3 regions of the Leclercia sp. LSNIH3 genome follow, and region 3 is predicted to be linked to each of the others. Evidence: predicted binding sites of a transcription regulator. Region 3 holds the regulator's gene; each other region holds the start of a gene.
The links. Region 3 encodes LexA, which represses DNA repair genes until DNA is damaged. Its sites were predicted from a motif close to TNCTGTATGTACATACAGNA; they were not measured.
Positions count from the first base shown of each region.

Region 1: a site for LexA is predicted at 7,796-7,815, ahead of rmuC (DNA recombination protein RmuC). Genes of this name have one in related genera too.
Region 2: a site for LexA is predicted at 7,577-7,596, ahead of metR (HTH-type transcriptional regulator MetR). Genes of this name have one in related genera too.

Region 1 is NZ_CP026387.1:2,660,598-2,670,283, reverse strand. It holds gene ubiD (4-hydroxy-3-polyprenylbenzoate decarboxylase) at 1-105, opposite strand, end outside; gene rfaH (transcription/translation regulatory transformer protein RfaH) at 289-780, shown strand; gene tatD (3'-5' ssDNA/RNA exonuclease TatD) at 777-1,559, opposite strand; gene tatC (Sec-independent protein translocase subunit TatC) at 1,601-2,362, opposite strand; gene tatB (Sec-independent protein translocase protein TatB) at 2,365-2,892, opposite strand; gene tatA (Sec-independent protein translocase subunit TatA) at 2,896-3,150, opposite strand; gene ubiB (ubiquinone biosynthesis regulatory protein kinase UbiB) at 3,227-4,867, opposite strand; gene ubiJ (ubiquinone biosynthesis protein UbiJ) at 4,864-5,469, opposite strand; gene ubiE (bifunctional demethylmenaquinone methyltransferase/2-methoxy-6-polyprenyl-1,4-benzoquinol methylase UbiE) at 5,483-6,238, opposite strand; gene rmuC (DNA recombination protein RmuC) at 6,376-7,752, opposite strand; gene udp (uridine phosphorylase) at 7,892-8,653, opposite strand; gene C3F35_RS12840 (dienelactone hydrolase family protein) at 8,905-9,686, shown strand, end outside.
Region 2 is NZ_CP026387.1:2,650,407-2,660,092, forward strand. It holds gene pldA (phospholipase A) at 1-518, shown strand, start outside; gene recQ (ATP-dependent DNA helicase RecQ) at 610-2,439, shown strand; gene rhtC (threonine export protein RhtC) at 2,501-3,121, shown strand; gene rhtB (homoserine/homoserine lactone efflux protein) at 3,171-3,791, opposite strand; gene pldB (lysophospholipase L2) at 3,901-4,896, shown strand; gene yigL (sugar/pyridoxal phosphate phosphatase YigL) at 4,922-5,722, shown strand; gene C3F35_RS12825 (carboxylate/amino acid/amine transporter) at 5,805-6,704, shown strand; gene metR (HTH-type transcriptional regulator MetR) at 6,592-7,545, opposite strand; gene metE (5-methyltetrahydropteroyltriglutamate--homocysteine S-methyltransferase) at 7,782-9,686, shown strand, end outside.
Region 3 is NZ_CP026387.1:2,138,918-2,148,603, reverse strand. It holds gene C3F35_RS10410 (maltoporin) at 1-1,206, shown strand, start outside; gene malM (maltose operon protein MalM) at 1,320-2,282, shown strand; gene ubiC (chorismate lyase) at 2,464-2,961, shown strand; gene ubiA (4-hydroxybenzoate octaprenyltransferase) at 2,974-3,843, shown strand; gene plsB (glycerol-3-phosphate 1-O-acyltransferase PlsB) at 4,658-7,087, opposite strand; gene C3F35_RS10385 (diacylglycerol kinase) at 7,243-7,611, shown strand; gene lexA (transcriptional repressor LexA) at 7,721-8,329, shown strand; gene dinF (MATE family efflux transporter DinF) at 8,393-9,686, shown strand, end outside.

The DNA of each region.
Region 1 (9,686 bases), 520 kb from region 3:
AATTTCTGTCATTTCCAGGTAAGGATCGACAGGAAGGGTGATGCGTTTCAGTTCGCCCTGCTTTTCCAGCAGTTCCAGGAAGTCGCGTAGATCGTTGTATTTCATGCAGTTAGTCAAGCTCTCTCTGTAAGCATTTTATTATACGGCGTAAGACTGCCTGATGCTGTAGTTTTGTTAAATAAGCGTGAAGATTCAAGGCTTCTTCTGCGTACGGCCATTATAATCACCTTAGCGATCCCGCCAGGGTTTTGATATGCTTGCCGGTATAGCAAGTGGAAAAGAGTCATTATGCAGGCCTGGTATTTACTGTATTGCAAGCGTGGGCAACTTCAGCGTGCTCAGGAACATCTGGAACGCCAGGCAGTGAACTGTCTGACGCCTGTGATCACGCTGGAAAAAATTGTCCGTGGTAAACGCACCACCGTCAGTGAACCGCTGTTCCCGAACTACCTGTTTGTTGAATTCGACCCCGAAGTGATCCACACCACCACCATCAGTGCGACGCGCGGTGTCAGCCACTTTGTGCGCTTTGGCGCGCACCCGGCGACGGTGCCCGCTTCTGTGATCCACCAGCTCTCGGTCTACAAACAACCTGAAGACATTACCGATCCCGATACTCCCTTCTCCGGCGACGATGTAGTGATCACCGAAGGGGCGTTTGAAGGGCTGGTAGCGATTTTCGCTGAGCCGGACGGTGAAGCCCGCTCCATGCTGCTGCTGAACTTACTGAATAAAGAAGTGAAGCAGAGCATCAAAAATACCAGCTTCCGCAAAGTTTAAAATTCGACGCCAAACAGACGACGTACGTTGTCATCCGTCTGCGTAGCCAGCCACTGCGCCTCTTCGTCACGCCAGTGGGCGACCCGTTCAATGATATGTCCCAGATAAGCCGGTTCATTGCGTCGTGAGGCCGGTTTTGGACGGAGATCGCGTGGCAGCAGGTACGGCGCGTCGGTCTCCACTAACAGGCGATCGGCAGGTATCACCGGCAGTAACTCGCGCAGTTCCAGTCCCCGTCGTTCATCGCACACCCAGCCAGTGATCCCCAGATACAAACCGCGCTCCAGACAGGCTATCGCCTCCTCCCGCGTGCCGGTAAAACAGTGCAGCACTGCCCCAGGCAGTTTATCCAGCCAGGGTTCCAGCAACGCCAGAAAACGCTCGTGGGCATCACGGCAGTGCATAAACACCGGCATGTTCAGCTCCGCGGCTAACGCCAACTGGGCGCTAAAGGCATGTTCCTGCTCGGCAGGGGTAGAAAAGTTGCGGTTAAAGTCGAGACCACATTCCCCGATAGCCACCACCTCAGGACATGCGGCTAAGGCCCGGAGTGCGTCGGCACTTTCCGCCGTCCACTGGCTGCTGTCGTGCGGATGGACGCCCGCCGTTGACCAGCAGCGGTCGTAGCGCTGCGCCAGCTGCTGCGCCTGCTCGCTTTCGTGCAGGTTGGTACCCGTCAGCAGCAATCCGTTTACCCCGGCGGCGACAGCCCTGGCCACCACCTCGTCACGATCCTGGGCAAACTGCGGGCTGGTCAGGTTCAGACCGATATCAAACATACAGGCTCCCATATGACAACCGCCCTGGCGGGCGGTTGATGTTACTCTTTTGTCTCTTCGGACTCTTCGTCGTGATCTTCACGTCGCTTGCCGGTATAGAAGCGCGAGAAGAAGATGCCAACTTCAAACAGGCAATACATCGGGATCGCCAGCAGAGTTTGCGAGAAGACATCCGGCGGTGTTAATAGCATGCCTACGACAAACGCGCCCACCAGAATATAGGGCCGTTTTTTCCGTAAGTCGTCCGGAGTAGTGATCCCCATCCAGCAGAGCAACACAATGGCAACCGGCACCTCAAAGGCCACGCCGAAGGCCATAAACAGCGCCATCACGAAGCTCAGATAACTGGCAATATCAGTCGAGACCTGGACTCCTACCGGCGCGGTATTTGCCAGGAAGCCAAACGCCAGCGGAAAGACCACGAAATAGGCAAAGGCCATGCCGATATAAAACAGCAGCGAACTGGAGACCAGCAGCGGGATCACCAGACGGCGTTCATGCTTATACAGCGCAGGGGCAATAAAGGCCCAGACCTGGTAGAGGATCACTGGCGCAGAAGCAATCAGCGACACCCAGAAAGTGAGCTTGATCGGCGTGAAGAAGGGCGAAGCCACGTCGGTGGCGATCATGGTTGCCCCGAGCGGCATCTGCTTGATCAGGGGTGCAGAGACCAGCTGATAGATGTCGTTGGCAAAATAGACCAGGCATAAAAAAATGAGGCAAACCGCAATAATGCAGTTCAGCAGGCGTTTACGCAGCTCGATCAGGTGCGTAATCAGCGGTTGAGTTTCATCTACTGCCATGTTTACGATTTATCACTCGACGAGGGGGACGCGTCAGCAACGGGTGCAGGCTTTTTCTCTGCGGGCGCTGGCGTCGGTTCTTGTTTGGGGATCACCGGCTCGGCTGGCGACTGTTCGGGCGCAGCAGCCTGGTGCTCAGCAGTGGCAGGCGTCACGCCTTCATGTTGCGCTTCGTTATCTTTGACCAGCGGGTTGCGAATGGTATTGGCTTCGTCGCTCGCTTTTTCCGGATCGTTGACACTGTAGGAGCGCTTCATGGATTCCGCCGCTTCGCGCAGTTCGTCCATCGAGGCTTTCAGTTCCGGCGACAGGTTATCCATGCTCGCCTTTTCAACTTTTTTCAGGCTGTCCTGAAACTCCTGCAGCTTAAGCTCCTGGGCCAGCTCATTTTGCACCGTTGTCGCCAACGATCGTAGCGCACGTACCCAGCCTGCAACCGTTTTTACTGCCACAGGCAGACGTTGTGGCCCCAGAACAATGAGGCCAATCACGAAGACCAGCAGCAGTTCACTAAAACCTATATCGAACACGAATTACACCTGCTCGTTATCGTGGCGTTTAGCATTTTCCTTTTTAGCATCGTCTTGTTTATCAGCGATAGATTTAGCAGTGAAATCCGCATCCTGGCTGGATTTATCCTGCTTCTCGTCATCATCTTTGATCGCTTTCTTGAAGCCTTTGATGGATGCACCGAGATCGGAACCGATAGAACCAAGTTTTTTGGTACCGAACAGCAGCACGACGATGACGGCAATGATCAACAATTGCCAAATACTGATACCACCCATACATCTTCCCCAGTTGTAGACGATTAATTAATCAGGCCGCATTATACGTTATGCGGCCCTGCTATAGCGACGCAATTCAGCGCGTTTTACGCCATCCGGCTAACCAGACAACCACGCCACCCGCCATCAACCAGGCGGGCATAAGTTCCCACTCAGGACGATTGATCAGCAGCAGCGTGCCACTTAACAACAGTGTCGCCCCAATGCCAAACAGATACCGGGACTGCCCCTGACGCACATGGTTGGTTTGCAACTCGCGGGCAATTTTATCCACGCTGTGCTGCAAGTTTTTGCTCTGACGCAAACTGTCATACACCAGTTCAGGAATTTCGGGCATTTTTTCAATCCAGAAGGGTGCTTTCTCTTTCAGGGAGCGCACCAGCGCGGGAAGACCAACCTGATCTTTGATCCACGACTCCAGGAAAGGTTTTGCCGTTTTCCATAAGTCTAACTGAGGATAGAGCTGCCGCCCCACCCCTTCAACGTAAAGTAATGTTTTCTGAAGTAAAACTAACTGCGGTTGCACTTCCATATTGAAGCGGCGTGCGGTATTGAACAGGTTCAACAGCACATGACCGAACGAGATCTCTGCCAGCGGCTTCTCAAAGATGGGTTCACAGACCGTACGAATGGCGAACTCAAACTCTTCAACATTGGTATCCAGCGGAACCCAGCCGGAATCAACGTGCAACTCGGCGACTTTGCGATAGTCCCGGTTAAAGAAGGCGATAAAGTTCTCGGCCAGGTAGCGTTTATCTTCTTTATTCAGCGAGCCGACAATACCGCAGTCGATGCCGATGTACTGCGGATCTTCGGGGTGCTCGTAGCTGACGAAGATATTGCCCGGGTGCATGTCAGCGTGAAAGAAGCTGTCGCGGAACACCTGGGTAAAGAAGACCTGCACGCCACGTTCGGCCAGCAGCTTCATGTTGGTGCCCTGCTTTTCCAGGGTCGCAACGTCCGAGACCGGGATCCCGTAGATGCGCTCCATCACCATCATGTCCTGGCTGCAATAGTCGGAATAGACTTCCGGCACATACAGCATCGGGCTGTTTTCAAAGTTGCGGCGCAGCTGAATGGCGTTCGCCGATTCACGCAGCAGGTTCAGCTCATCAATCAGCGTTTTTTCATATTCGCGTACCACTTCCAGCGGGCGCAGACGGCGGCCGTCAGGCAGCAGACGCGGCACCCAGCGGGCCAGGCGATAGATGAGTTTCATGTCGGCTTTGATGATTGGCAGAATATCCGGGCGGATCACCTTAATGACCACCTCTTTGCCATTCTCTTTCAGCTTTGCGGTATGAACCTGAGCAATAGAGGCCGAAGCCAGCGGCTTGATGTCAAAATCATCAAACCAGGTCTCAACCGGGAGATCGCCCATCGCCTTTTCGATCTGCTGTTTCGCCAGCTTGCCTTCGAACGGGGCGACTTTATCCTGCAGCAGCGCCAGCTGATCGGCAATCATTGGCGGGAACAGGTCACGGCGGGTGGAGAGCATCTGGCCGAACTTGATCCAGACCGGTCCCAGCTCCTGAAGAGCCAACCGCAGTCTTTCACCAAGCAGTTTGTCCTGATGGCGATTAGGCATCCAGAATAGCGTTCGTCGCCAGATACGCAGCGGCATTGTGATACGCATTCTGGGGATAAGTTCGTCCAGACCGTAGCTCAAAAAGGTGCGGATGATAAAGTAGAGGCGCCGAATTTCACCAGGCGTCATTTGCCCTCCAGTTTTTCAAGCCGTTTTGTCAGTGCATCGACCGAACGCTCAACGGCTGCGGTCTCTTCTGCGAACCATGCTGCTTCCAGCGGGCCTGGCGCCATGCGCCACTCCTCGGTAAGCACTTCTCCGGCGTAGCGCTGCTGGCGCTGAAAACCCTTTTTCAGCAACGAGGCACCGCCGCGCAGTACTTTACTGATCCCTTCAGCGGCAATATCGCCTGTCCAGGGAGCCAGCAATTCTGCCGGGTCAAACTCGGCCAGGTCAGCCAGGGAGACAAAGTTTTGCACCACCTGGAGATCGCCCTGAACCTCCAGCTCGCCGCTACGGATCAGGGCGGTAAGCTGCTGGCGATCGCGCAGTTTGGGTAACGTGCTCATGTGGGTAATGACGGAGCAATCGGCCTCGCCTTCCCACTCGCCGAGCACGTCGAGCTGACGCTCGCTGAATACCAGCACCAGCGGGGTCGAAAACTCTTTTAATACCACCCGCAGCACTTTGCCGTTCAGACGCTGACGCGCCGTTTTCAGCGCAGGAGACCGATAAAGAAACGTATTCAGTACGTTTTCCACACCGGCTGTGATCAAGGGTTTAAACGGCATTCGCCACCTCCACTCAGAACTTATAACCGCGATGTAGCGCGACAACGCCTGCCGTCATGTTGAAGTAGTCAACATTGTCAAAGCCTGCATCCTGCATCATGGCTTTTAAGGTGTCCTGATTTGGGTGCATACGGATGGATTCAGCCAGGTAACGATAGCTGTCTGCATCGTTGGCCACCATTTCGCCAATACGTGGCAGGATGTGGAACGAATAGGCGTCGTACGCTTTGCTCAGCGGCTCAATAATTGGTTTTGAGAATTCCAGCACCAGCAGGCGTCCACCCGGTTTCAGCACGCGGTACATGGAACGCAGCGCCTTCTCTTTATCGGTGACGTTACGCAGACCGAAAGAGATAGTGATGCAGTCAAAGGTGTTATCCGGGAAAGGCAGCGCTTCAGCGTTCGCCTGGACATATTCAACGTTGCCGACCACGCCAATATTGCGCAGTTTCTCACGGCCCATTTTCAACATGGAGTCGTTGATATCAGCCAGCACAACACGGCCCGTTTCGCCCACCAGACGCGAGAATTTCGCTGTCAGGTCGCCGGTGCCGCCAGCCAGATCCAGCACGGTTTGCCCACGACGCACGCCGCTACAATCAATAGTGAAGCGCTTCCACAAGCGATGAATGCCGAATGACATCAGGTCATTCATTACATCGTACTTCGCCGCCACGGAATGGAAAACGTGGGCCACCATGTCAGCTTTCTGCGCTTTAGCGACAGTCTGAAAGCCAAAGTGCGTTGTGTCTTGTGAATCTTCAACCATCTTAGAGCCTGCTTATCAGTCAAATGTTTGAGAAGTGTAACAGATTGGGCGCATTTGCCCTACGTTTCAACCACCCCAGGAATAACGTTCCAGGGGGCTGCCGACGCCTGTTTGCCTGCTAAGGTATTGTTTATATTTTAAACGGGACTATCACTGCGCAGCCGGTACTCTTCATCCTGAGACGTGGCCTGTTCGACCATTTCAGGATTAATCTCGCGTTTTACCTCTACGCCAAGGCTGCGGAACGATTCGGCCTGGGCCAGCAGGTTGCCGCGCCCGGAGGCCAGTTTTTTCATCGCCTGGCGATAGTTATCCTGAGCGCGATCCAGGCTCTGCCCGACCGATGACATATCATCGACGAACAGGCGCATTTTGTCATACAGGCGGCTGGCGCGATCGGCAATCTGTTGGGCATTGCGGCTCTGGTGCTCGTAGCGCCACAGGTTAGCAATGGTGCGCAGCGCCACCAGCAACGTGGTAGGGCTGACCAGCATAATGTTGTTTTTCAGCGCTTCAGAGATCAGCTCCGGCTGGCGGTCCAGCGCCACCAGGAAGGCCGGTTCAACCGGGATGAACATCAGCACGTAGTCAAGCGAACGCAGGCCAGGCAGTTGCTGATAATCTTTGCGCCCCAGCAGACGAATGTGGTTACGCACAGAGGCGATATGTTCCTGCAACGCCGACTCGCGGGTGTAGTCATCTTCGGCGTTGAAGTACCGCTCATAGGCTACCAGGGTCATTTTGGCATCGATGACCACGTCCTTTTCTTGCGGCAGACGAACAATGACGTCGGGCTGCATTCGCGCACGGGTCTCGGTTTCAATGCTGACCTGAGTTTGATATTCATGGCCCTCGCGCAGACCAGAGGCCTCCAGCACGCGGGTTAGAACCACTTCACCCCAGTTGCCCTGGGTTTTATTGTCGCCTTTCAGCGCCCGGGTGAGGTTGATCGCCTCCTGCGCCATCTGGGCATTCAGTTGCTGGAGATTACGGATTTCATGAGCCAGCGTGTGGCGCTCCCGCGCCTCCTGACCAAAGCTGTCCTGGACCTGGCGACGAAAGCCGTCCAGCTGTTCGCGCAGGGGCGTTAGCAGGCCGTTCAGGCTCTGACGATTTTGTTCATCGACGCGGCGGTTACTCTGCTCAAAGATACGGTTGGCGAGATTTTCGAACTGCTCACTCAGGCGCTGCTCGCTGTTGATCATCTGGCGGATTTTGTCTTCCGCATGCAGCTGGGTGGACTCCAGACGGGTAGTGACTTCGCGCAGGTCGGCTTCCAGCGAGGTATTGATATCCCGCAAATTACGCAGTTCGTTATTGAGTAACTCGCATTCATCGCGCCAGTGCCCGCTCTGCGCCGTTTGTTGTTTTAGCGCACTTAAGTCGGCCACCATCTCTTCGCGTTCGGCAAGCTGCTCGGCTTTTTGCTGCGCATGCTGGTAGCTGGCGAGCAACCAGCCTACGCCGACGCTGACCAGCGCAATAACGGCATAAAAAAGGACAGAAATATCCACGACGCCCCCTGCATCAAGGTATGACCCGCACAAAATAGAATTGTGCTGTATAAACGTCCAGTTTGAAAAGGGTTTTCTGCGAGGCGCTACGCAAAGAAAAAGGCCGAACAGGTCGGCCTTTGGCAGAGAAAAGGGGAAATTACAGCAGGCGACGGGCCGCTTCTACCACGATTTTCACCGCGTGGCTTTCGGTCTGCTTCATGGTCTCAGCGTTCGGGATCTCTTGCTGGGTACGGTTAACGATCACACCCGCAACCATACCGGCACGCAGGCCCTGGCTTGCACACATGGTCAGCAGCGTGGCTGATTCCATTTCATAGTTCATAACGCCCATAGACTGCCACTCTTCCATCGAACCTTTGAAGCGGTTAACGACGCGACCGGAGAAGGTGTCGTAGCGCTCCTGGCCCGGATAGAAGGTATCAGAGGAGGCGGTGACACCAATGTGAGTCGTCGCGCCAACGGATTTTGCGGCTTCCACCAGCGCGGTGGTGCACTCGAAATCGGCCACAGCCGGGAATTCCATTGGAGCAAAGTGCAGGCTCGCACCATCCAGACGAACGGACGCCGTGGTCACCAGGACATCGCCAACGTTGATATGCGGCTGGATCGCACCGGTCGTGCCGATACGCAGGAAAGTACGAATGCCCAGCTGTGCCAGCTCTTCAACAGCAATAGAGGTAGACGGGCCACCGATACCGGTAGAGCACACGATCACCGCTTTGCCGTCCAGCTCTGCCCGCCAGGTCGTAAATTCGCGATGGGCTGCCAGCTTAACCGGCTTATCCATCAGCGCGGCGATCTTTTCCACACGCTCAGGATCGCCAGGGACGATAGCGAGCGTAGCCCCTTGTAAATCGTTTTTAGTGAGGCCGAGATGAAAAACATCAGACTTAGACATAGAAAACTCCTCTGGGGGTCAGTTTGTCAGCAGAAGCAAAACGGTACTTTACCGAAGGATCCGGCTCAGTTTCGTGACGGACATCACCATGAATAAAATTGATTGCAGTTAATTACCATGAAATAGTGATTAACATCACATTAACGACTTATATCGTTATCTGTTGCACAAAAGATAGCCTGTTTCGGGCACTGTGGATTGTTAACCTGCGGACTATATTTACTTTTGCGCTAATTGGTACGGAGAATGCCATGACTGGAAAATCTGGATTTGCCCCTGCTGCAGACTTGCAAGCCTCAACCGTTGTCACTACGCCCGACGAAGCCATTACCGCCGGGGAGACCTCCATTCCGACCCAGGGCGATAATATGCCCGCTTATCATGCCCGGCCTAAAAATGCGCAAGGGGCATTGCCGATCGTCATTGTGGTTCAGGAAATTTTCGGCGTGCATGAGCACATTCGCGATATCTGCCGTCGCCTGGCGCTGGAAGGCTATCTGGCCATCGCGCCTGAACTCTATTTCCGTCAGGGTGACCCGAACGATTACAGCGACATTCCCACCCTGTACAGCAATCTGGTCACTAAAGTACCGGATGCACAGGTGCTGGCGGATCTTGACCACGTTGCCAACTGGGCGGCGCGCAATGGTGGCGATGCCCACCGTCTGCTGGCGACCGGCTTCTGCTGGGGCGGACGTATCAGTTGGCTGTATGCCGCGCACAACCCCCAGCTAAAAGCTGCCGTGGCCTGGTATGGCAAGCTGGTGGGCGAGAAGACGTTGAATTCACCGAAGCATCCGGTCGATATCGCCACCGATTTGAACGCACCGGTGCTTGGACTCTATGGGGCAGAAGATACCGGTATCCCGCTTGATACCGTGGAGACCATGCGCCAGGCCCTGCGCGCGGCAAACGCCACGGCGGAGATTGTGGTCTACCCGGAAGCCGGGCATGCGTTTAATGCTGACTATCGTCCGAGCTATCATGCCGAATCAGCCAAAGATGGCTGGGCACGGATGCTGGCGTGGTTTGC
Region 2 (9,686 bases), 510 kb from region 3:
GGCAGCTGTCGAACAGCGATGAATCTTCGCCGTTTCGTGAGACCAACTATGAGCCACAGCTGTTCCTCGGCTTCGCCACCGATTACTCGCTGGCGGGCTGGACGCTGCGGGACGTGGAGTTTGGCTACAATCACATGTCTAACGGCCGATCCGACCCAACGTCGCGCAGCTGGAACCGTCTCTATACCCGCCTGATGGCGCAGAACGGTAACTGGCTGGTGGAGGTCAAACCCTGGTATGTGGTGGGCAATACCGACGATAACCCGGATATCACCAAATACATGGGCTACTACCAGCTGCGGGTGGGCTATCAGCTGGGCGAAGCGGTGCTTAGCGTGAAGGGTCAGTACAACTGGAACACCGGCTACGGCGGCGCGGAGATGGGCGTCAGCTATCCGCTGACTAAGCATGTTCGTTTCTACACCCAGATCTACAGCGGCTACGGCGAATCGCTTATCGACTACAACTTCAACCAGACCCGCGTCGGCGTGGGCGTGATGCTGAACGATCTTTTCTAGCCCTCTCGAATGTTTTTGTCTTAAACGTTGAAGTTTCTCTCGCAGGCGCTGAAAATAGCGCCTGTTTTTATTTCAGGCAAATGGGGTTGATGTGGTGCAGGCGGAAGTCGTAAATCAGGAGTTGCTGGCTAAACAGGTTTTGCATGAAACCTTTGGCTACCAGCAGTTCCGCCCGGGCCAGGAAACCATCATTAACACCGCCCTCGCGGGCCGTGACTGTCTGGTGGTAATGCCGACCGGCGGCGGGAAATCGTTGTGCTATCAGGTTCCCGCGCTGGTACTGAACGGCCTGACGGTGGTGGTGTCACCGCTGATCTCGCTGATGAAAGATCAGGTTGACCAACTGCTGGCGAATGGCGTGGCGGCGGCCTGTCTCAACTCCACCCAAACCCGCGAGCAACAGCAGGAAGTGATGGCCGGGTGCCGTACCGGGCAGGTGCGTCTGCTGTATATCGCCCCGGAACGCCTGATGCTGGATAACTTCCTTGAGCATCTGGCGCACTGGAATCCGGTGCTGCTGGCAGTGGATGAAGCGCACTGTATTTCCCAGTGGGGCCATGATTTCCGCCCGGAATATGCCGCGCTCGGCCAGCTGCGCCAGCGCTTCCCTGAGCTGCCGTTTATGGCGCTTACCGCCACCGCCGACGATACCACCCGGCACGATATTGTGCGGCTGCTGGGCCTTAACGATCCGCTGATCCAGGTCAGCAGCTTCGACCGTCCAAACATCCGCTACATGCTGATGGAAAAGTTCAAGCCGCTGGATCAGCTGTTGCGCTATGTCCAGGAGCAGCGCGGCAAGTCGGGCATCATCTATTGCAACAGCCGGGCGAAGGTGGAAGACACCGCTGCGCGGCTGCAGAGCCGGGGCTTCAGCGCCGCGGCCTATCATGCCGGGCTGGAAAACCACGTTCGCGCCGAAGTGCAGGAGAAGTTCCAGCGCGACGATTTGCAAATCGTGGTGGCGACCGTCGCCTTTGGGATGGGTATCAACAAGCCGAACGTGCGCTTTGTGGTGCATTTCGACATTCCGCGCAATATTGAATCCTACTATCAGGAGACGGGCCGCGCCGGGCGTGATGGCCTGCCCGCAGAGGCGATGCTGTTCTACGATCCGGCTGACATGGCCTGGCTGCGTCGCTGCCTCGAAGAGAAACCTGCCGGGGCGCTGCAGGATATCGAGCGCCACAAGCTCAACGCGATGGGCGCGTTTGCTGAAGCGCAAACCTGCCGCCGTCTGGTACTGCTGAACTATTTTGGCGAAGGTCGCCAGGAGTCGTGCGGTAACTGCGATATCTGTCTCGATCCGCCGAAGCAGTATGACGGGCTAATGGACGCGCGTAAGGCGCTCTCCACCATTGGCCGCGTCAACCAACGCTTTGGTATGGGCTATGTGGTGGAAGTGCTGCGCGGCGCCAACAATCAGCGCATCCGCGAGATGGGTCACGACAAGCTGCCGGTGTACGGCATTGGACGAGATCAGAGCCATGAGCACTGGGTCAGCGTCATCCGTCAGCTGATCCACCTGGGCTTTGCGACCCAGAACATTGCCCAGCACTCTGCGCTGCAACTCACCGAAGCTGCCCGCCCGGTGCTGCGTGGCGTCGTGGAGTTGCAACTGGCCGTGCCGCGCGTGGTGGCGCTGAAACCGCGGGTGATGCAGAAATCCTACGGCGGCAACTACGATCGCAAGCTGTTCGCCAAACTGCGTAAGCTGCGCAAGGCTATCGCGGATGAAGAGAATATCCCGCCGTATGTGGTGTTTAACGATGCGACGCTGATTGAGATGGCCGAGCAGATGCCGCTCAGCGCCAGCGAAATGCTCAGCGTCAACGGCGTTGGTACACGTAAGCTAGAGCGTTTTGGGAAAGAATTTATGGCGCTGATTCGTTCCCATACGGATGGCGATGATGAGGAGTAGTCAGTCTGGCAAAAAAGTGCCAGGATGATGACTCCCTGAACTATTTCCCCGCGAGTTAATTATGTTAACCCTGTTTCTGACCGTGGCGCTGGTGCACATCGTGGCGCTGATGAGCCCTGGCCCTGACTTTTTCTTCGTCTCACAAACGGCGGTAAGCCGCTCCCGTAAAGAGGCGATGATGGGCGTGCTGGGCATTACCCTTGGCGTAATGGTCTGGGCAGCGCTGGCGCTGCTGGGCCTGAACCTGATCCTCGATAAAATGGCCTGGCTGCATAACATCATTATGGTGGGCGGCGGTCTGTATCTGTGCTGGATGGGCTACCAGATGCTGCGCGGGGCATTTAAGAAAGAGGGTAGCGAGGCGCCTGAGCCAAAAATGGAGCTGGCCGCCAGTGGGCGTAGCTTTGTGAAAGGGTTGCTGACTAATCTCGCGAATCCCAAAGCGATTATCTATTTCGGTTCAGTATTTTCACTGTTTGTGGGTGAAGACGTCGGGGCTGGTGCGCGCTGGGGCATTTTCCTGTTGATCGTGCTGGAAACCTTCGCCTGGTTTACGGTCGTGGCGAGCCTGTTTGCGCTCCCGTCGATGCGTCGCGGTTATCAACGTCTGGCGAAGTGGATTGATGGCTTTGCCGGCGCGTTATTCGCCGGCTTCGGTATTCACCTGATCCTGTCCCGATAAGGACGGTAACGTTAATCACAGGCCGGATCAGCGCCATCCGGCAACGTGATTAAGCATGCCTCGCTGACGCCAGCAGCGCACCCACCAGCATAAACAGCGAACCGAACACTTTATTCAGGGCCTTCATCTGACGAGGCCCTTTAATCCATGTTGCAATCCGGGTTGCCAGTGTCGCATAGCCAATCATCACAATAATATCGACCACAATGGTGGTTACACCGAGCACCACGTACTGCATGATCTGGGGCTGATGCGGCACGATAAATTGCGGAAACAGGGCGGCCAGGAAGACGATGCTTTTCGGGTTGGTCAGGTTTACAAATACCGCACGCTTAAACAGGCGGCCCCGGCTCTGGGTCTGAGCAAGCGTATTCAGATCCAATGCACCTGCGGCGCGCCACTGCTGGATCCCCAGCCAGATAAGATAGGCCGCACCGGCCCATTTCAGCACTTCGAAAGCCAAGACCGAACGGGAGAAGAGCGTTCCGAGTCCTATGCCGACCAGCACGATATGAATGGCCAGCCCGGTCTGCAATCCGGCAATAGACGCGGCGGCGCCGCGATAGCCGTGGTTCATGGCGGTGGTCATGGTGTTAATGGCCCCGGAACCCGGGGAAAGGCTGAGGATGATGGATGTCAGCAGGTAGGCGAACCACCACTCGAAGGTCATTTGAAGCTCCCGAATCGTCTATTTTTATGCCACAATACGCTAATGTTGCGACATTTTACGACCTGTCACGAAAAAACGATATTCCTTGGCTTACAGGGGTGTAAACCCGATGTTTCAGCAGAATAAGGACTGGGAAACGCGAGAAAAGGCTTTCGCTGCTTTCTCCATGGGGCCGTTGACCGATTTCTGGCGCCAGCGCGAGGAAGGCGGTTTCGCAGGCGTCGATGATGTTCCTGTGCGCTTTGTTCGTTTTCAGGCCGAAGCCCATGATTCGGTGATAGTCATCTGCCCCGGGCGAATCGAAAGTTACGTCAAGTATGCCGAGCTGGCCTACGATCTCTTCCGGCTGGGTTATGACGTGCTGATTATCGATCATCGCGGTCAGGGACGCTCCGGGCGAATGTTGTCCGACACGCACCGCGGTCATGTGAGTCAGTTCAGTGATTACGTCGATGATTTTGCCGCCTTCTGGCAACAGGAAGTGCAGCCCGGTCCGTGGCGAAAACGGTTTATCCTGGCGCACTCAATGGGGGGTGCAATCGCCACGCTGTTTTTACAGCGCCACCCGCAGCACCAGTGTAATGCCATTGCCCTGAGCGCCCCGATGTTTGGCATTGTCATGCGCTTCCCGGACTGGATGGTACGCCATATTCTCGACTGGGCTGAGGGCCATCAGCGCATTCGGGAAGGCTATGCCATCGGCACCGGGCGCTGGCGCGCACTGCCGTTTGCCATTAACGTGTTAACTCACAGTCGGCAGCGTTATCGCCGCAACCTGCGCTTTTATGCCGATGAACCGCGTTTACGCGTCGGCGGGCCAACTTACCACTGGGTTCGCGAAGGGATTCTGGCAGGGGAAGAGGTACTGGCGAATGCCGGTCAGGACAACACGCCCACGCTTATCCTTCAGGCAGAAGAGGAGCGGGTAGTGGATAACCGCATGCACGACCGCTTTTGTGAACTGCGAGCCGCAGCCGGTCACCCTTGCGAAGGGGATAAACCGCTGGTCATAAACGGCGCGTACCATGAGATCCTTTTTGAAAAGGACGCCATGCGCTCAGTCGCACTCCACGCCATCGTCGACTTTTTCGGCAGGCATAACTGATATTCACCAGAGGTTAAATTTTCCTATGTACCAGGTTGTCGCGTCTGATTTAGATGGCACGCTGCTCTCTCCCGACCACACCTTATCGCCTTACGCGAAAGAGACCTTAAAACTCCTGACTGCCCGTGGCGTGAACTTTGTCTTCGCCACCGGTCGCCACCACGTTGATGTGGGGCAGATCCGCGATAATCTGGAGATCAAATCCTATATGATCACCTCCAACGGTGCCCGCGTGCACGATCTGGACGGGAATCTGATCTTTACCCATAACCTCGATCGCGATATCGCCACCGATCTGTTCGGTATCATGCATAACAACCCCGATATCATCACCAACGTCTATCGCGACGATGAATGGTTTATGAACCGCCACCGCCCGGACGAGATGCGGTTCTTCAAAGAGGCGGTCTTCAACTACTCGCTGTACGAACCCGGCCTGCTGGAGCCAGAAGGCATCAGCAAAGTGTTCTTCACCACCGAAACTCACGAAGCGCTGTTGCCGCTGGAGCAGGCGATCAATGCCCGCTGGGGCGATCGGGTTAACGTCAGCTTCTCCACGCTTACCTGTCTGGAAGTGATGGCGGGTGGCGTCTCTAAAGGTCATGCTCTGGAAGCGGTAGCTAAACGTCTGGGCTTTAACCTGCAGGATTGCATCGCCTTTGGCGACGGTATGAACGACGCCGAAATGCTCTCCATGGCGGGTAAAGGCTGCATCATGGAAAACGCCCATCAGCGTCTGAAAGACCTGCACCCGGAGCTGGAAGTGATCGGTACCAACGGCGACAACGCAGTGCCAAAATACCTGCGTAAGTTGTTCCTTGAATAATCTTCATTTGGTTGTTTAGCGTTCAGTTGTCAACCAAAGAGTTCGCTACAATGCCTGTCCATCTTTTAAAGAGACAAGCATTGTGGCGCTACTCATCATCACCACTATCCTGTGGGCCTTCTCCTTTAGCCTGATCGGCGAATACCTTGCCGGACACGTCGATAGCTACTTCTCGGTGCTGATGCGCGTCGGGCTGGCGGCGCTGGTGTTCCTGCCGTTCCTGCGTACACGTGGGCAAACGCTGAAAACCATTCTGCTGTATATGCTGGTAGGCGCGATGCAGCTTGGCATTATGTACCTGTTCAGCTTTCGGGCGTACGTCTACCTGTCGGTATCGGAATTCCTGCTGTTTACCGTGCTGACACCGCTCTATATCACCCTGATTTACGATCTGCTGAGCAAGCGCCGTTTGCGCTGGGGCTACCTGCTGAGCGCGGCACTGGCGGTGGTGGGGGCCGCGATTATTCGCTACGACAAAGTGAGCGATCACTTTTGGACCGGGCTGATGTTCGTCCAGCTTGCCAACATCAGCTTCGCGATCGGCATGGTGGGCTATAAACGCCTGATGGAAACCCGGCCGATGCCGCAGCATAACGCCTTTGCCTGGTTCTACATGGGGGCGGCTATCGTGGCGGTTGCGGCATGGTTCATGCTGGGGAATCCGCAGAAGTTGCCGACGACCACGCTGCAGTGGAGCGTGCTGATCTGGCTGGGGGTTGTGGCATCCGGGCTGGGTTACTTTATGTGGAACTACGGCGCCACGCAGGTGGACGCCGGGACGCTGGGGATCATGAACAACGTGCATGTCCCGGCAGGCCTGCTGGTGAACCTCGCCATCTGGCAGGAACAACCGCACTGGCCAAGCTTCATTATTGGGGGAACGGTGATCCTGGCTTCACTGTGGGTGCATCGCCGTTGGGTCGCTCCGCGCTCCGCACAAACGGCAGATGATCGCAGGCGTGATTCCGCGCTGAGCGAATAAAGGCCTCGGTAACCGGTTGACGCTGCTCGCCATCGCGTACCGCGGAGTACAACCGGCTCCACAATCCCTCGCCCAGGGTTTTGGTCACCACCAGACCCTGGCGTTCAAAACTCTCCACTACCCAGTGCGGCAGCGCCGCGATACCCATTCTGGCCGCCACCATCTGAATCAGCAGCAGGGTGTTATCCACGCTTTTCAGCTGCGGGCTAATGCCTGCGGGCTGCAGGAAGTGACGCCAGATATCCAGACGACTGCGCTGCACCGGGTAGATCAGCAGCGTTTCCGTGGCCAGATCTTCCGGCGTGATGCGTGTTTTCGCGGCCAGCGGATGATCCGGGGCCAGCACCAGACGCACCTCAAAATCAAACATTGGCGAATAGTGCAGGCCGCTGCGCGGCAGAATGTCCGAGGTCATCACCAGATCCAGCTCGCCCTGAACAAGGGACGGCTGCGGGTCAAAAGTCACGCCGGATTTAAAGTCCATTTCCACCTGCGGCCACTTCTGGCGGAAGTTCTCAAGCGCGGGGGTCAGCCACTGAATACAGCTGTGACACTCAATGGCAATGCGCAGTTTAGTCTGTTGCGGCTCATGGCAAGCCTGTAGCGCGCTGGCGATTTGCGGTAACACCTGATTAGCCAGCTGCAGCAGGATCTCCCCCTGGGGGGTGAAGCGTAGCGGCTGACTTTTACGCACAAACAGACGGAAGCCAAGGCGTTGTTCCAGATCGCTGAACTGGTGAGAAAGAGCGGATTGTGTCTGGTGCAGCGTGGCCGCCGCCGCCGCGAGGGACCCGCAGTTCCGCAACGCTTGTAGCGTTTTCAGGTGTTTTATCTCGATCATGAAAGTCCTTCACTTCGCCATGAACAATTTGCGCTTGAGGAATATACAGTAACCGCCAATTATGGATGTGTAAACATCTGGACGGCTAAAATCCTTCGTCTTTTAAATTTATGGTGCGTTGGCTGCGTTTCCTCACTCCGGTCACTGACTTATGTCAGCGCCGGGAGATGAGCAAACTTACCGCCTTCCCTGAATTGAAAATCCAAAGGATTTACAATTAATTAGAGGAAGAAAACATGACAATCATTAACCATACTCTCGGTTTCCCGCGCGTCGGCCTTCGTCGCGAACTGAAAAAAGCACAAGAAAGTTACTGGGCAGGTAACACCACCCGTGAAGAACTGCTGGCGGTAGGCCGCGAGCTGCGCGCCCGTCACTGGAACCAGCAGAAGCAGGCCGGTATTGACCTGCTGCCGGTGGGCGATTTCGCCTGGTACGACCATGTTCTGACCACCAGCCTGCTGCTTGGCAACGTGCCGGCTCGTCATCAGAACAACGATGGATCGGTAGATATCGACACCCTGTTCCGTATTGGCCGTGGCCGCGCCCCGACGGGTGAGCCAGCGGCAGCGGCGGAAATGACCAAATGGTTTAACACGAACTACCACTACATGGTGCCAGAGTTCGTCAAAGGTCAGCAGTTCAAACTGACCTGGACCCAGTTGCTGGACGAAGTGGACGAAGCCCTGGCGCTGGGCCACAAGATCAAACCCGTGCTGCTGGGGCCGGTAACGTATCTGTGGCTGGGCAAAGTGAAGGGCGAGCATTTTGACCGCCTGAGCCTGCTGAACGACATCCTGCCGGTGTATCAACAGTTCCTGGCTGAACTGGCGAAACGCGGTATTGAGTGGGTGCAGATTGACGAACCTGCACTGGTACTGGAGCTGCCGCAGGCGTGGCTGGAGGCCTTCAAACCGGCGTACGATGCGCTTGCGGGCCAGGTTAAGCTGCTGTTGACCACCTATTTCGAGGGTGTCACGCCAAACCTCGACACCATTACCGCGCTGCCAGTGCAGGGACTCCATGTGGATCTGGTTCACGGCAAAGATGAGGTGACTGAACTGCACCATCGTCTGCCGTCCGACTGGCTGCTCTCGGCAGGACTGGTGAACGGTCGTAACGTCTGGCGTGCCGATCTGACAGAAAAATATGCACAGATTAAAGGCATTGTCGGTAAACGTGATCTGTGGGTAGCTTCCTCGTGTTCATTGTTACACAGCCCAATCGACCTGAGCGTTGAAACACGGCTGGATGCAGAAGTGAAAAGCTGGTTTGCCTTCGCTCTGCAAAAATGTGAAGAGCTGGCCCTGCTGCGCGATGCATTGAATACGGGCGACACGGCGGCGATCACTGAATGGAGCGCCCCGATTCAGGCCCGTCGCCACTCGACGCGCGTGCACAATGCCGCCGTGGAAAAACGTCTGGCGGCCATCACGGCTCAGGACAGCCAACGCCAGAGTCCGTATGAGGTTCGTGCCGAAGCCCAGCGCGCGCGCTTCAACCTGCCAGCCTGGCCGACCACTACCATCGGCTCCTTCCCGCAGACTACCGAGATCCGCGGCCTGCGTCTGGACTTCAAAAAGGGCAACCTTGATGCGGGCAACTACCGCACAGGTATCGCCGAACACATTAAGCAGGCGATTGTGGAGCAGGAGCGCCTGGGGCTGGACGTGCTGGTCCATGGTGAAGCCGAGCGTAATGACATGGTGGAGTATTTCGGTGAACACCTCGACGGGTTCGTCTTTACGCAAAATGGCTGGGTGCAGAGCTACGGCTCCCGCTGCGTGAAACCGCCTGTGGTGATCGGCGATGTCAGCCGTCCTGAGGCGATCACCGTGGAATGGGCAAAATTCGCCCAATCCCTGACCGACAAGCCAGTAAAAGGTATGCTGACAGGTCCGGTGACGATTTTGTGCTGGTCCTTCCCGCGTGAAGATGTCACCCGTGAAACCATCGCCAAACAGATTGCCCTGGCGCTGCGTGACGAAGTAGCCGATCTGGAAGCCGCAGGGATCGGCATCATCCAGATCGACGAACCGGCGCTACGCGAAGGTCTGCCGCTGCGCCGCAGTGACTGGGATGCCTACCTTCAGTGGGGTGTGGAAGCTTTCCGCATCAACGCCGCGGTAGCGAAAGATGAC
Region 3 (9,686 bases):
TGGACCGGGAGTGGTGGCGAACAGCAGTGTTTCCAGGCAACAGGTGCACAAAGTAAATACCGTCTTGGTAACGAATGTGAAACCTATGCCGAGCTGAAACTGGGCCAGGAAGTGTGGAAAGAGGGCGACAAGAGCTTCTACTTCGACACCAACGTAGCCTACTCCGTTTCACAGCAGAATGACTGGGAATCAACCAGCCCGGCCTTCCGTGAAGCAAACGTGCAGGGTAAAAACCTGATTGAATGGCTGCCAGGCTCCACCATTTGGGCCGGTAAGCGCTTCTATCAGCGTCATGACGTCCACATGATCGACTTCTACTACTGGGATATTTCAGGTCCTGGTGCAGGTATCGAAAACATCGATCTGGGCTTCGGTAAACTCTCTCTGGCAGCAACCCGTTCTTCTGAGTCCGGCGGTTCTGCAACCTTCGCCGATCGTGATGCCAATGGCGATCGCATTTATGACAACGTCGTACCTAACGATGTCTTCGATGTTCGTTTAGCGGGCATGGAAATCAACCCAGGCGGTACCCTGGAGCTGGGCGTTGACTACGGTCACACCAACATTCCAGACGATTACTACCTGCAGCCTGGCGCCTCTAAAGATGGCTGGATGTTCACTGCTGAACACACCCAGAGCATGCTGAAAGGCTTTAACAAGTTCGTTGTGCAGTACGGCACGGACTCTATGACCTCTAACGGCAAAGGTATTCCACAGGGCGGTAGCGTTGATAACGACGGTTCTATGATCCGCGTGATCGACCACGGTGCGATCACCCTGGCTGACCAGTGGGACCTGATGTACGTCGGTATGTACCAGAACATTGACCGCGACAACAACAACGGCACCGAGTGGTGGACCGTCGGTGTTCGTCCAATGTTCAAATGGACGCCAATCATGTCCACCCTGCTGGAAGTTGGCTACGACAACGTTAAATCTCAGAAAACTGACGATACCAACAACCAGTACAAAATCACCCTGGCACAACAGTGGCAGGCAGGCGACAGCATCTGGTCTCGTCCGGCTATCCGTGTCTTCGCAACCTACGCCAAGTGGGATGAGAAATGGGGCTACGCGAACAACGGCAGCGATAAGCAAGCAGGTTACACCCCTGGCGTAGCGTATAACGACACTTCTGCACGCACCTTCAGCCGTGGCGACAACGATGAGTGGACCTTCGGTGCCCAGATGGAAATCTGGTGGTAATACGTAACACCTGATGTATTGACCTAAAAGAGGGGCGCAAGCCCCTCTCTTCATAGGGTGCTGCGCGCTATTGCCTGGCCACCGCAGTGCTGATGCTATCTGAGGTAAACATAATGAAAATGAAGAAAAGTCTCGTCGCGCTGTGCCTCTCCGCAGGGTTACTGGCAAGTGCTCCCGCCGTCACCCTGGCGAACGTCAATTTTGTACCGCAAAACACCAGCGCCGCGCCTGCTGTACCGGCTGCCGCACTGCAACAGTTAGTCTGGACGCCTGTCGACCAGTCTAAAACCCAGACCACCCAGCTTTCTACCGGCGGCCAGACCCTGAATGTGCCGGGGATCAGCGGCCCGGTGGCGGCCTACAGCGTGCCTGCCAATATCGGTGAAATCACCCTTACGCTGACCAGTGTAGTGAACAAGCAAACCAGCGTATTCGCCCCGAACGTGCTCATTCTGGATCAGAACCTGACGCCATCGGCCTACTTCCCAAGCGAATACTTTACCTACCAGGAGCCGGGTGTAATGAGCGCTGACCGCCTGGAAGGGGTGATGCGCCTGACGCCTGCGCTGGGCCAGCAAAAGCTGTACGTCCTGGTGTTTACCACTGATAAGGATCTGCAGCAAACCACCAAACTCATCAACCCGGCAAAAGCCTATGCTAAAGGCACCGGCAACGCCGTACCGGATATCCCGGATCCGCTTGCCCGCCACGTCACCGACGGCGAGCTGAAGCTGAAAGTTTCTACCAATAATGCCTCCAGCGTGCTGGTCGGCCCGCTGTTTGGTTCTTCCGGCCAGGGTCCGGTCACCGTGGGTAACACCGCAGCACCTGCCCCGGTCTACGCCGCGCCAGCCGCTGCACCGGCTACTGCTGCTGCTCCTGTTGCCGCCCCGGTCGCCGCGAAGAAAGCCGAGCCGGTGCTGAATGACACCGAAACCTACTTCAATCAGGCCATTAAACAGGCAGTTGCTAAAGGTGACGTCGATAAGGCGCTGAAACTCCTCGATGAAGCCGAGCGTTTAGGCTCGACCACTGCCCGTTCCACCTTTATCAGCAGTGTAAAAGGCAAGGGGTGACCGTCTCCCCACAGTGCTGATTTTGTCAGTAGTTTGGTGCGCCCTTGCGGGCGCACTTTTTTTGCGCTGACTGCCGCTGTTGCATCTCTGTTGCGATAATGTTCGCTAGTTCACGTTTGCCCGCCCCCATTCCGCGTTTCTGCGATACAATAGCTTCACGTTATGTATCGGAGAGTCAGGCATGTCACACCCCGCGCTTTTGCTCCTGCGCGCACTGCGTAATTTTGACGAAATTCCTGCGCTGGAACCGGAGCAGCTCGACTGGCTGCTGCTGGAAGATTCCATGACCAAACGTTTTGAGCAGCAGGGCAAAAAGGTCACCGTCACCCTCATTCAGGAGGGATTTGTCACGCCTGACGCGGTGGCAGATGAGCTGCCGTTGCTGCCGAAAGAGGCACGTTACTGGCTGCGGGAGATCCTGCTCTGTGCCGATGGCGAGCCGTGGCTGGCCGGGCGCACCGTGGTGCCTGAGTCCACCCTCACCGGGCCGGAGATGGCGCTGCAACAGATGGGCAAAACCCCGCTGGGGCGTTATCTGTTCACCTCCTCCGAGCTTACCCGTGATTTTATCGAGATTGGGCACGAGGCCGGGCTATTGGGACGCCGTTCCCGCCTGCGCTTGAGTGGTAAACCCTTGATGCTGACCGAGCTGTTTTTACCGGCGTCGCCGCTGTACTAAGAGGAAGAAAAAATGGAGAGGAGTCTCACGCAGAACAAGCTGCTGGCGTACCACCGCCTGATGCGAACCGACAAGCCGATCGGTGCGCTGCTGCTGCTGTGGCCGACGCTGTGGGCGCTGTGGGTGGCTACCCCCGGCCTGCCGCCGCTGTGGATCCTGGCAGTGTTTGTGGCGGGCGTCTGGTTAATGCGCGCGGCGGGCTGTGTCGTCAACGACTATGCCGACCGTAAGTTTGACGGCCATGTAAAGCGCACCGCTAATCGCCCGCTGCCGAGCGGCGATGTCACCGAGAAAGAGGCCCGCACGCTGTTTGTGGTGCTGATCCTGCTCTCGTTCCTGCTGGTGCTGACCCTGAACACCATGACCATTCTGCTCTCCGTGGCAGCGCTGGCGCTGGCCTGGGTCTACCCGTTTATGAAGCGCTACACCCACCTGCCGCAGGTGGTGCTGGGTGCCGCCTTTGGCTGGTCGATCCCGATGGCGTTTGCCGCCGTCAGCGAAAGCGTGCCGTTGAGCTGCTGGCTGATGTTCCTGGCCAATATCCTTTGGGCCGTGGCCTACGACACGCAATATGCGATGGTCGATCGGGACGATGATCTGAAAATCGGCATCAAATCCACCGCCATTCTGTTTGGTCGTCAGGACAAGCTGATCATCGGGATTTTGCAGGTCGCGGTGCTGGGGTTAATGGTGGGCATTGGTTACCTGAACCAGCTTAACGGCGCATTTTACGCGGCGATCGCGGCGGCGGGCGTGCTGTTCATCTATCAGCAAAAGCTTATCGCAAACCGCGAGCGCGAAGCCTGCTTTAAAGCGTTCCTGAACAATAACTATGTAGGGCTGGTGTTGTTCCTGGGTCTGGCGGTGAGTTACTGGGCGTAAACAATGCCCGGTGGCGAGGTAAAAAAATGACAGCCTAAAGGCTGTAATGCCAGTCAGTTAAGCACTTTGATATTTCTAATTGACTGAGGTGGAAGGGTTCTGTTCACTAAAGTACCTCTGCTTTATGTCCCTTCCGCTGCGGTGAACGTGCCAGGGGGGGCCGCCTCCCCCCTGGCTACCCCGGCTCCCGGCAAAGAAAATCGCCGCTTCGCGGAATATTCGCCCCATCCCCGGGGCTCACCCCTTCGGGGCCAGCGCAGGTGCTGTTCAACATTGCTCCCGGCAATTTTGTCCTCAGCTTATTCCCTCCAGCTTTCGGGTCGGGCACCAGCCTGCATCCCTGCAGGCTATGCCCTCTCGGCGCGTCCCTGCGCCTCGCCCCGGCCTTACGGAAACGCTTCGTCGATTTTCAGCCGGATTCACGCTCCCTCACGCTTCTTAGTCGCCTGAAAGGGGCACCGGTGTTGAGTCCCCGCTGAAACCGGCGAACCGGAGACCGGATGACAAGGGCTGGACGCCAGGGATGGCGGCCAGAGGCGAATCGAGACAGGATGTCGAGTTGAGCCGACCGCAGGCAGCCGGTCGGGAGGTGAGCGCAGTGCGAAGCACCGGTTTCATTGCGGGGCCGCGGGGATTGACAAGGGGGGCCCGGCGGCCCCCCTTGTCACGTTCACGGGTTGTGTAATGCCATGTTCTACTGAACATGAGGTGAACGGAACAATCCATCGGGCTTAACTGACTGGCATTACAGCCTTTCGGCTACCATTTTTTATGTTTGCTCCCTCTCCCGGTGGAAGAGGGGCGGGGGCGGGCATCAGACCGCAGACTCGCCCTGCGTTGCGCTCTCAATCGTTAAGCGCACGTCAGAGGTAATCAGGTCTGCCAGCATCTGGTACACCTTCATCGTCTCTTCCGGCTCGGCATCACCACTGTCGCTGATATAACCCTCGTCACGCAGCGTTAACACCAGTGAACTGAATACCGCTTTATCGAAGAACTCCGGCGCGTTGATGCCGTGCAGCATCGAGAGACGCTGTGCCAGCGTGCGGCTCTCTTTCTCCAGCGTACCGCGGTTGATCGACGGGTTGGCGCTCAGCAGCCAGAAAGTAATGGCATAGCGCTGCACGGTTTCGCGTGCGCCTGCCGCCAGCAGTTGCAGCGTGCGCGCCCGGGACGGGTTGATCAGCAGAAGGTCATCTTTCTGCGAAATCAGGCCCTGGCGGGTCAGCTCTTCAATCTGCTTATCCAGCACCTCGGCCAGCTCGTCGTTGTTCCAGCGCAGGAACAGCTCGGCTTTCAGCATCGGGTAAAGGGCGGTGACATGCTCCAGGAGCGCCTGACGGGTGATCTGGCGATGCTGGGTGATGATGGCCGCCATCAGCGAAGGCAGCATCAGCATATGCGCAATGTTGTTGCGGTAATAGGTCATCAGCACCGCCTGCTCGCGCGGCAGAATGATGATATCGCCGATGGTGTCCTTCTCGACCTCAAACTTGTTCATCTGCAGCGCGTGCTCAAGCAACTCGCTGGCGCTGGCGGTCGGCACCGTGGCGTCTTCCGCGTACGGCACGTTGCGCAACAGGTTCAGGTAGCAGTCGAGCTGCTCGGTCAGCTGCTCGCGGGTAAGCGAACGCTGGCGAGAGCCAAGCAGGGCGGTACAACACAGGTTCATGGCGTTGGCCGCACCGGCGTTGTTAATGCGCACCATCAGATCGGCGGCAATGGCGTTAACCGTTGGCGTCAGCCAGGCCGGACGCACTGCTTCGATCGGGTCGATGGACTCACGCCACTCCGGCACACGGTGATTCAGGTAGGTAATCAGCGGCATAGGTTCGCCGAAGTTCACATACCCCTGGCCGAGGTTACGCAGCTTGCTCAGGCCCCGCAGCATCTGCAGCAGGCTCTCTTTCTCTTTGGTGGCGCCGCGCAGCTCTTTGGCGTAGGTGCCCACTTCCATCACGTGCTCGTAACCGATGTAAATCGGCACCAGGGTGATTGGACGCGTACCGCCACGCAGCATCGCCTGAATGGTCATCGAAAGAGTGCCAGTCTTAGGATCGAGCAAACGCCCGGTACGGGAACGGCCGCCTTCCACGAAGTATTCCACCGAATAGCCACGGCTGAACAGCTCGCCCAGATACTCGCGGAACACGGTAGAGTAGAGCTTGTTACCTTTAAAGGTACGGCGAATAAAGAACGCACCCAGACGGCGGAAGATCGGGCCTGCTGGCCAGAAGTTGAGGTTGATACCCGCAGCGATATGCGGCGGCACCAGCCCCTGGTGATAGAGCACATACGAGAGCAGCAGGTAGTCCATGTGGCTGCGGTGGCAGGGTACATAGACAATCTCATGGCCGTCGTGGGCAAGCTGCCGCACACGCTCGGCGTTGTGCACGTTAATCCCCTGATAGAGACGGTTCCAGGTAAAGCTCAGGATACGGTCGCTAAGGCGGATCATCTCGTAGGAGAAGTTGGCCGCAATCTCTTCCATCAGGGCGATGGCGTTTTGCTGCGCCTTCTCGTGGGAGATTTTTTTGCTGCGCGCTTCGTCTTCGACGGCACGGGCAATGGCTTTTGAGGCCAGCAGCTTGTTAAACAGATCCTGGCGAGCAGGCAGGCGTGGGCCTACCGCGGCAAGACGCTGACGGGCAAAGTGCATGCGCGCCACACGTGCCAGCTTCTGGGCGATGGTCTTATCCGTACCGTGTTCATCGGCCATGCGGCGCAGTGAAACTGACGGTGAAAAACGGACAAAGCTGTCGCGGCCAAGCCAGTTGACGGCGAAAAATTTCTGCACCCCGTTGAGCATACGCAACGGCGGATTCTCTTCGCCTTTATCGCGCCCCGGACGACGGCCAAACATGACCGACACGGGCACCATCTGCACATCCAGCAGCGGGTTGCTGCGGTGCAGATCGAGGTAATCATGGAACAGCTTGATCGACTCTTCTTTCGGTGTGTACCAGGTGAACACGCGAGGGCCACCGTGGATAAAGATGTAGCGCGGCAGTTGGGTGCCGTCGATCTCCAGCGGCTCCAGCGGATCGGGGAGATCGTGCGCCAGACATTGGGCGCGCAGCGTCAGCAAGTCGGCCTTCGAGTTATAAGGCAAAACGTACATAATAGGACGCGAGTTATCGAGTCCTAACTCCAGCGTAGGAACCGCCGGAATAGACTTGCTTTTTACCAGGACGCTTAATGGTAAATTAAGTAATTTGTAGTAAATTCGTGGCCAGCCAGACATAAACGATGTAAAGCCTCTGGTTAAAAATGCAATTGCGGCGCAAGGATAACAGAAAGCGCGCAAAATTTCTGTTGTTACCCGTCATACTTCCGGTGGCTGCGCAGGGCGCTTAAACCACCGTTTCTGACGCTATTTTCGAAGAAAGGTTTCTTTTAATGGCCAATAATACCACTGGGTTAACCCGAATCATTAAAGCTGCCGGCTATTCATGGAAAGGCATCCGTGCTGCCTGGATCAATGAAGCCGCATTTCGCCAGGAGGGTGTTGCTGTCATCGCGGCGATTATTATTGCCTGCTGGCTGGATGTGGATCCCATCACCCGCGTATTACTGATTGGCTCGGTGATGTTGGTGATGATAGTCGAAATTCTGAACAGTGCGATCGAGGCGGTAGTAGACCGTATCGGCACTGATTTTCACGAGCTGTCGGGCCGGGCGAAAGATATGGGTTCTGCCGCAGTGCTGATGGCGATTATCGTTGCGTTGTTTACCTGGGTCACGCTGCTTTGGGGACATTTACGATAAGCCTTCAGAAACCGCAAAAGTCTCTGGTTTTTTATGCGGTTTGTGGTTCCAAAATCACCTTTAGCTGTATATACTCACAGCATAACTGTATATACACCCAGGGGGCGGAATGAAAGCGTTAACGACCAGGCAGCAAGAGGTGTTTGATCTCATTAGGGATCATATCGGCCAGACGGGTATGCCGCCGACGCGTGCAGAAATCGCGCAGCGTCTGGGCTTCCGTTCTCCAAATGCCGCTGAAGAGCACCTTAAGGCACTGGCGCGCAAGGGTGTACTTGAAATTGTCTCCGGTGCGTCTCGCGGCATTCGTCTGCTGGTTGAAGCGGAAGAGGGTCTTCCCCTCGTCGGTCGTGTCGCCGCCGGTGAACCGCTGCTTGCGCAACAGCATATTGAAGGCCACTATCAGGTCGATCCTGGCATGTTTAAACCGAGCGCAGACTTTCTGCTCCGTGTTAGCGGCATGTCGATGAAAGATATCGGTATTCTGGACGGTGATCTGCTGGCAGTCCATAAAACTCAGGACGTGCGTAACGGGCAGGTTGTGGTCGCACGTATCGATGATGAAGTGACCGTTAAACGCCTGAAAAAGCAGGGTAACACTGTGCAACTGCTGCCGGAAAACAGCGAGTTTTCCCCGATTGTTGTCGACCTGCGTGAAAATAACTTTTCCATCGAAGGCCTGGCGGTTGGCGTCATCCGCAACGGTGAATGGTTATAATGCTTTTCTGACAGACTGCGGCAGTGTCGCAGTCTGGTTTTCTTGCCTCTGGCGAACATTTCCATGTCTCTCCTGACTTCTTCAGACAAGGCGTTGTGGCGTCTTGCACTTCCCATGATCGTCTCCAACATCAGCGTTCCTCTGCTTGGGCTGGTGGACACAGCGGTGATTGGTCATCTCGATTCGCCCGTCTATCTGGGTGGTGTCGCCATCGGCGCGACGGCAACCAGCTTCCTGTTTATGCTGCTGCTCTTTTTGCGCATGAGCACTACCGGGCTTACCGCTCAGGCCTATGGCGCGAAAGATCCGCTGCGTCTGGCCCGTGCACTGGTGCAGCCGCTGATCCTGGCGCTGGGCGCAGGGTTAATGATTGTGCTGCTGCGCACGCCGCTTATCGATCTGGCGCTGCATATTGTCGGTGGTAGCGAGGCCGTCCTGCATCAGGCGCGGCGCTTCCTTGAGATCCGTTGGCTCAGCGCCCCGGCATCGCTGGCTAACCTGGTGCTGCTCGGCTGGCTGTTGGGCGTGCAGTATGCCCGGGCACCGGTGATCCTGCTGGTGGTGGGCAACCTGCTCAATATCGTGCTGGATGTGTGGCTGGTGATGGGGCTGAAGATGAACGTGCAGGGCGCTGCCCTGGCGACTGCTATCGCGGAATACGCTACCCTGCTGATCGGCTTATGGATGGTCTGGCGGGTATTGGCGCTGCGCGGTATTTCGCTGGCGCTGCTGAAAACGAGCTGGCGCGGCAACATCCGTAAGCTACTGGCCCTCAATCGCGACATCATGTTGCGCTCGCTGCTGCTGCAACTCTGCTTCGGGGCGCTGACGGTGATGGGAGCACGGCTAGGGCCGGAGATTATTGCCGTCAACGCCGTGCTGATGACCTTGCTGACCTTTACCGCTTACGCGCTGGATGGCTTCGCCTATGCGGTCGAGGCGCACTCCGGGCAGGCCTATGGCGCACGGGAAAGCGGCCAGCTGCGGGAAGTGTGGCGGGCGGCCTGCCGTCAGTCTGGCCTGGTCGCGCTTACCTTTGCCCTCATCTATGCCCTGGCAGGCGATCAAATCATTGCCCTGCTGACTTCACTGCCCGAGCTGCGCGAGCTGGCGAGCCACTATCTTATCTGGCAGGTGATCCTGCCGGTGGTGGGCGTCTGGTGCTATCTGCTGGATGGCATGTTTATCGGTGCCACTCGCGGGGCGGAGATGCGCAACAGCATGGCGGTGGCCGCCGCCGGGTTTGGCCTGACGCTCTTCACCCTGCCGTGGCTGGGCAACCATGGTTTGTGGCTGGCCCTGAGCGTGTTCCTGGCCCTGCGCGGGCTGTCTCTGGGCTGGATCTGGCACAGGCACT